DNA from 3 places in the Glutamicibacter sp. NPDC090743 genome. Region 1 is predicted to be linked to each of the others. Evidence: predicted binding sites of a transcription regulator. Region 1 holds the regulator's gene; each other region holds the start of a gene.
The links. The regulator LexA, encoded in region 1, represses DNA repair genes until DNA is damaged. The targets are predictions, from matches to a motif close to TCGAACANNTGTTCGA.
Positions count from the first base shown of each region.

Region 1 (2,268 bases):
AGGGGATAGCCCGCGGAGATTCTCACGCAAGGGCAGCTGACTCAAAAGTTCACTGCGGTCATTCACGCATCAAGTCTACGTGCGCAGCGCGCCTGCCGGTGAATCCGCTACGGCAGCAGGTAACAAACTCGAAGCAGGCTGGAGAAGCTAGCCGGCAAGGACCGGAATCGAGAGGGTTTCGCCAACCTGGATTTCGCTGCTGGTCAGGGCATTGAGTTCGGCGATGTGGCCCACTGCCGAGGTCACGTCGTAACCGGTGGCGTAATCCCTGGCCAGGCTCCACAGCGTATCTCCTGGAATAACGGTGACATCAACGGTTCCGACTCCAACAGGAGTATCGGCTGCGGCATGCGCGTCAGAGGCAAACATGGAGATGAAGAAAGCTGCGGCGATGGTGAGTGCGAAAATGGGCATACCTACAAGCACGGCCCATCCGCGACGGTTGATGCGGATCTTCAGTGGTGCCTGGGTCTGATTTGAGTCAAGTGCGACGGTTGCCATGACTTTGTCTCCTCAAGAAATTCAAGTGATGCGAATTTGTATTCGAAAGCGTAGATTCGAAAACTTGTTCGAACCTCGTATATCTGTTCTAACAGAGGTTTGCGGAACTTGTCCAGAAGTTTTCGAACAAATCTTTGAAAGAAGCTCGCTTATCTACTAAGATTTCGAAGTAGACGAGCAATGAAAACATCTCACCATCTAGCGCCGACAGTTTGGGCTTACGAACTTTCGAATGATTGCTAGGGAAGGCAAAATCTCATGTCAGCTTCACAACGCACTCCCCGATCGAATGCACGTTCGCTGACGATTCGCCAAAAGAAGATCCTGGAGACGATCCAGCGGTCAATCGGCAAGAACGGTTATCCACCATCGATGCGTGAGATTGGTGACGCAGTGGGGCTCAAGAGCCTTTCGAGCGTCACCCACCAGCTGAGCCAGCTGGAAAAGCTCGGCTATATCCGTCGAGATCCACGCCGTCCGCGCGCAATGGAAATCCTGCTGCCTCTGCAGCTGGCCGAAGACGCCGAGAAGGCCGAAGTTTCGAAGCCGGTCGAGCCAGATGCCAGCGAAGACGCCAAGATCATTGAATTGAGCACTTCCGCTGACACCACCATGGTTCCCCTGGTTGGCCGTATCGCTGCCGGCGGTCCGATCCTTGCCGAACAGTCCGTCGAAGATGTTTTCTCGTTGCCTCGTCAGCTCGTAGGCCACGGCGAACTGTTCATGCTCAAGGTTTCCGGCGATTCAATGGTTGACGCTGCGATTTGCGATGGCGACTGGGTAGTTGTCCGCCGCCAGCAGACGGCGGACAACGGCGACATCGTAGCTGCCCTGCTCGATGAAGAAGCCACGGTAAAGACTTTCCGGCAGCGTGACGGGCATACCTGGCTGCTTCCGCAGAACTCGCGCTACGAACCAATTTTGGGTGATGCCGCAACGATCATGGGACGCGTCGTCTCGGTGATGCGCTCGCTCTAGAATACGTACGGTCATTGCGCTGGTGCTTGGCACCAGCGCAATTCTCGTTTAACCCGCTATTGGCCGGCGTTCAACTCGAATTGAGCGGCCGCCGAGAAGATCATCCAGCGTTGGATTGCCGCCGAAAGCCGGCGTGGTTCCTGGTCAGCCAGATGGCGCGCCGTTGCCATGACCAGCCTCCTGGCCTGCTCCCGGCTCCGGGCTTCCAAGCGGACATCATTACCGGCGAGGGCCAGATATCGGCAGAGTATCCCCGCGAACAGGTTGCCGTCTCCCCCGCTGTTGAACGAGAGGACCCCGGCAGCAGTTGACAGCGATTTCGTGGTGGCATCGATCAGTACTTTAGCGTGAGCCAGATCAGCAGGCTCGCCAAGCTCAAGCAATGCCCCGAGCACCAGGCCCTGGTTATAGGTGTAGACCGCTGGTTCCACGGCGTGTCCCTGCGTGGTCAACCGAAGTCCGTCCAGATACAGTCCTCGCTCCACGCTGAACAGACTCTTTTCCAGCCACTGGAGAAGCTCTCGCGCGGTCTCTTTCTCCCCGGTACGGGCAAAGAACAGTGCCGCCGGCGCGTTGGCTGGCGTGTTCTTGAAATCCCGCTTTCTGGACCAGTACAGGCCGCCGTCCAGCACCCCATCCATGCCGGCATGGAGCTGCCGTCCCAGCGTCCGAACTGCCGCCTCGGCAGGACGGCTCCTGTGTCCCGTCACCAGCTGCGTGAACTTTGACAGGCGGCCGCTGGCCAGGGCAAGCCAAGCCATGTCGTCGAAGAAGTAGTTGGGCAAGATC
Region 1 is NZ_JBIVXE010000003.1:43,584-45,851, forward strand. It holds gene ACIQTS_RS06650 (histidinol-phosphate transaminase) at 1-66, opposite strand, end outside; gene ACIQTS_RS06655 (LysM peptidoglycan-binding domain-containing protein) at 148-501, opposite strand; gene lexA (transcriptional repressor LexA) at 760-1,479, shown strand; gene ACIQTS_RS06665 (glycoside hydrolase family 76 protein) at 1,536-2,268, opposite strand, start outside.

Region 2 (2,268 bases), on a different contig from region 1:
TTCTCTACATCCGCAATCAGTTCGGATACCGATGGATAGCGTTCTGATAGATTGTGCGCCACACATTTTTGAACAATACTGTCCACATCGTTACTACCAATGGCTATCGATTGACGTCCAGTGAAGATGAAGGAGAGAACATGGCCAATTGCGTAGATCTCGTTCAGAACACTGTAGTCTCGAAATTTATCCAGGGTCGGGTCAAGGATGGTCCCACGCATTTCCGTATGAGCACGGGTAAAGGTGGATTCTTGCTCTTTGACCAGGCCGAAGTCCGAGAGCTTGACCAAGACTGCACCGCTTTCGTACACCTTCATCAGAACATTTTGCAGGCTGATATCGCGATGCAATAGTTTTTGGCTATGGATGTAGCTCATACCGTAAAGGAACTGCAGGGCTATCCGTTTCCGGGTTGAAAAATGCAAGTTGTTGTTGCGTTGGGAGATGTACTGACGCAGCGTTGCATCACAATGTTCCATTCGATATTCGTTGCGTGATTCGTCGTACTTGTAGACCTCAAGAATGTAGGGGAAGCTGAGGTTCTTCATCACGTCGAATTCCTTGCGGAAACGGAGTAGGTCTCTTTCTTCCGCATCTCGGTTGGCCCTTTTAATGGCAAATTTGATGCCGTAATCAGGATCGACGTAGGAGTAGACATGAGCGTAGGAACCTTTGCCGATCATCTTAGGCTCGATGGGCTCTTGCTGTTTTTTAAGTTCGACCAAAGCATTCTCCGTAAAAACAGGTTCATACTTGATGATTTCGATCGGTTCGAAACCTTCCGGGACAGCACTGCCACCACTGTAGGAGAGCCAAGGCCTGCAACGCTCAATGGCGTTCTGGTATGCGGCATGCAAAGTGATGTCTACTCCTGCACGCTTTAGGGTATAGAGGTCATTCTTTAGGTCCTTCAATAAATCGAGCATGGCTCTGCTGTTATCAGCCCAGTAATGACCGGTTGTTTCTGCGCGTCCGTTGATCGCATCAAAATGCTGATTCAGCTCCTCATGAAGCACGGCAAACATATGCTCCCGTCGGGAGCCTTTATAAAGACGCACGAACTCTGGAGAGTCAGCTCGTTCCTCATACTTTGTCTCAATATCCTGCAGCATGAACTTGATAGATTCCGTGGTCACCAGCGCCCCATTTCTTGTCGATGTTCTCCAAGCTTGCCAGAGGGAGCCGACATTCCAGTGGCTAAACAGCGATCCGATAAGCGGCATACGGTAACGCACGGCCCTTACTTGTCGACGTTCTCCCCTACACTCAAGAGTTAGAATATATGTACTAAGATTAGGTGATGTAATGAAGATTGATCGAATACAAGTTTGTGAGCTAGCGCCCCCGCCGCAACGGGTGGTCGCTATGGCTCTGGACCGTGTCCCGGCGGGCTACCCTTCGCCAGCCCAGGACTATTCCGATACGAAGATTGATCTCTCCGAGATGCTGCTCCGGGATCAGGTCTCGACGTTCATTGTTCGGGTGTCTGGTGAGTCGATGCGGGGCGCAGGGATCAGTGATGGGGATGAGCTGATCGTGGACCGCTCCGTGCAGCCACGCGATGGGCACGTGGTGATTGCCGTGATCGACGGGGAGATGACCGTCAAACGTCTCTCTACCGGCCCTGCCGGAGTGGTGTTGAAAGCGGAAAACCCGGACTACCCTGATCTGCGCGTGGCGGAACTATCGGATTTTAGGATTTGGGGTGTGGCCACCACATGCCTCCATCACCTCTAGACTCCCCCGACCCGTCACAGCGGGGCGAATACATCGCTCACGTTGATGTGAACAGCTTCTATGTCTCCTGCGAACGGGTCTTTGACCCGAAGCTCGAAGCCCGCCCGGTGATCGTGCTGTCCAATAACGACGGCTGCGCGGTCGCACGCAGCAGCGAAGCCAAAACCTTAGGCATTGAGATGGGTGCGCCGTGGTTCAAGCTCGCGGCCGACGCTGACCGCCTCGGGCTGGTTGCGAAGTCCTCTAATTACGAGCTGTACGGGGAAATGTCAGCCCGCGTGATGAAACTGCTGGGCCGCTTTTCGGCTTGGGTGGAGGTCTATTCCATTGACGAGGCGTTCCTGGGCGTGTCCGGCACCCTGGATGAGCTGCAAGCCCTGGGAGAGCAGATCAAGGCTGAGGTGCTCCGGCTGACCGGGTTGCCCGTCTGCGTGGGGATCGCCAAGTCCAAGACGCTGGCGAAAATGGCGAACAAGACCGCCAAACACATCAAAGAACTGGGCGGGGTGTGCGTGTGGGATCGTGCCCCAG
Region 2 is NZ_JBIVXE010000009.1:67,560-69,827, forward strand. It holds gene ACIQTS_RS16995 (protein kinase family protein) at 1-1,235, opposite strand, end outside; gene ACIQTS_RS17000 (LexA family protein) at 1,366-1,737, shown strand; gene ACIQTS_RS17005 (Y-family DNA polymerase) at 1,719-2,268, shown strand, end outside.
Region 2: a site for LexA is predicted at 1,275-1,290, ahead of ACIQTS_RS17000 (LexA family protein). Genes of this name have one in related genera too.

Region 3 (2,268 bases), on a different contig from region 1:
GGCAGGGCCACAGCAACCATGGCCTCAAGCAAAACAAGGGCCTGGCCTCGAACTTGATCGAGAACAGGCCCTTGGATCTTGGCTCGCTACGGAACCCGCGCGGTCCACTGCGCGGTAGCGAATTTGGCCTCGGCCAATTCCTTCGCCGCCAGACGGGATTCGGCATCCAGCTGCGCCGGCTTGGCCCCGGTGCGCTTGGCGAAGGTGTCCATCATGACGTTGATGATCTCCATGCGATCCAGCTTTGTCTGCGACTTCAGCGGATCCACACGCTTGACCGCTGAGGTGATGCCCTTGTCGGAGATCTTCTCCCGGCCAATGCGCAGCACCTGGGTCATCTTCTCCGCGTCGATGTCGTAGCTCATCGTGACGTGGTGCAGCATCGCACCGTTGGCCAGGCGCTTTTGCGCTGCGCCGCCGATCTTGCCGGCAGGGGTCGCGATGTCGTTCAGCGGCTTGTAGTACGCTTCCAGGCCGATGCTTTCCAGCGCTTCCATCACCCAGGCGTCCAGGTACGGGTAGGAATCGGCAAAGCTCATGCCGTCCACCAGGGATTCAGGAGCGTAGAGCGAGTAGGTAATGCAGTTGCCAGCTTCCATGAACATCGCGCCGCCTCCGGAAATGCGGCGAACCACCTGGATGCCGTGCTTTTCGGCTTGCTCCATGTCCACTTCGTTCTTCAGCGACTGGAAGGAGCCGATCACGACGGCGCCTTCGCTCCAGTCCCAGAAGCGGATGGTCGGCTTGCGGGTCCCCTTGGCGATTTGCCGGGTCAGCACCTCATCCAGCGCCACTTGCTCGGTGATTGGAATGATCTCCGGGCCCAAGACTTCCCACTCGTGGTCTTCCCACTTGGTGGCGTGTCCCAGCGCGCGGCGGACGACGCGCGCGATGGCGTCTTCGTCAAAACCGAACATCACTGCGCCTTCACGCAGATTGTCGGTTACCGCATTGCGTATGGTGCTGTGGCTGGCGTCCGCTGGCAAACCGCGTAGCGCATCATTCAAGTCATCGAGTGCATCATCTGGTTCCAGGAAGAAGTCGCCATTCAATGACACTTCGGTGATCACGCCATCGGAAGTATCCAGATCTACAACGACTAATTTGCCACCGACTACCTTGTATTCACCATGATGCTTCATGGTTTCATTCTATCCCCGGCTGCCCACTAGTCGAATCCACGCGCCCCCGGATTCGGTGGTTCGCAGTGGCAACATTCGACGCCGGATAATAATCGAATAAATATTCGAGAATACTTCCACATTCCTCGGATTTCCGGGCCAAACTGTCTGTTGCCGGCAGGATAATTAACTATGGCTATACCCGATTTCATCCATGACGACGATGATGAACATCGTCTACCGTTGCCCCCAGCTGGCACTCGCACAGAATCCCACAAGGATTCGTTATTCAGCGACCATCTCGAACATCACCTGTTCCATGGTCCGCTGAAGCAATTGGCAGATGAGCTCTACGACGCGGGCCCGCTCAATGGCCCCGACGACGCCCTCGAACGGCTGAAGAAGATCCAACGCATTCAGAGCACCCTCGATGCAATGACATCTGTGCTGCTGGCCGATTCAGTAGAACAAGTCAGTGAATCATTTGCCGATATGATCGCCACCGCGGGGACCGCTACCGAGGAGGAGGAACGCGAGGCTCGGAAAAGTGCTCAATACTATGGCGTTGACCGCGGCAGTGACCAGGTCATCAACTCCAACTTCATCGCAGAAGCGGCTGTCGCGCTGCGTGAGACCCCCCGCATGGTATTCAAGCGGATGTTCTATGCCAAGGGTCTTCGCTACGCCTGCAAGGAAACTCTCACGGCTCTGGCTGCCGGAGAGATCACGCCCAAGGCAGCGCATGACATCGTGAAGTATTCGCAGGACTTGCTCCCCGAACAAATCATGCAGATGCAACGCGTGCTGTTGCCCATGGCGAAGACCGCGTCTGATGACGCGATATACCAACGCGCACGCCGGTTCCATGACAGGATGTGCCCGGAGGCCGCCGAACAAAGGTACAAGAAGTCTGAAAAGAATCGCAAGCTCACGCTGTGGGATAACGAAAATGGCATGTCCACCCTCAAGTACTACAACAGTGCCGCAGTGATTCATTCCATCAAGAACTCCGTGAAGTGGCTAGCTGATCAGCATAACGATCCGCAGGATCCCCGTACCCGGGAGCAAATAGAAGCGGACGCCTTTGCAGACATCATCCTCAACGGCTGGCCGGACCGGGAAGGCACGCCCCTCAAGCCACGGGTAT
Region 3 is NZ_JBIVXE010000004.1:210,054-212,321, reverse strand. It holds gene ACIQTS_RS09745 (biotin/lipoate A/B protein ligase family protein) at 87-1,142, opposite strand; gene ACIQTS_RS09740 (DUF222 domain-containing protein) at 1,314-2,268, shown strand, end outside.
Region 3: a site for LexA is predicted at 1,235-1,250, ahead of ACIQTS_RS09740 (DUF222 domain-containing protein). Genes of this name have one in related genera too.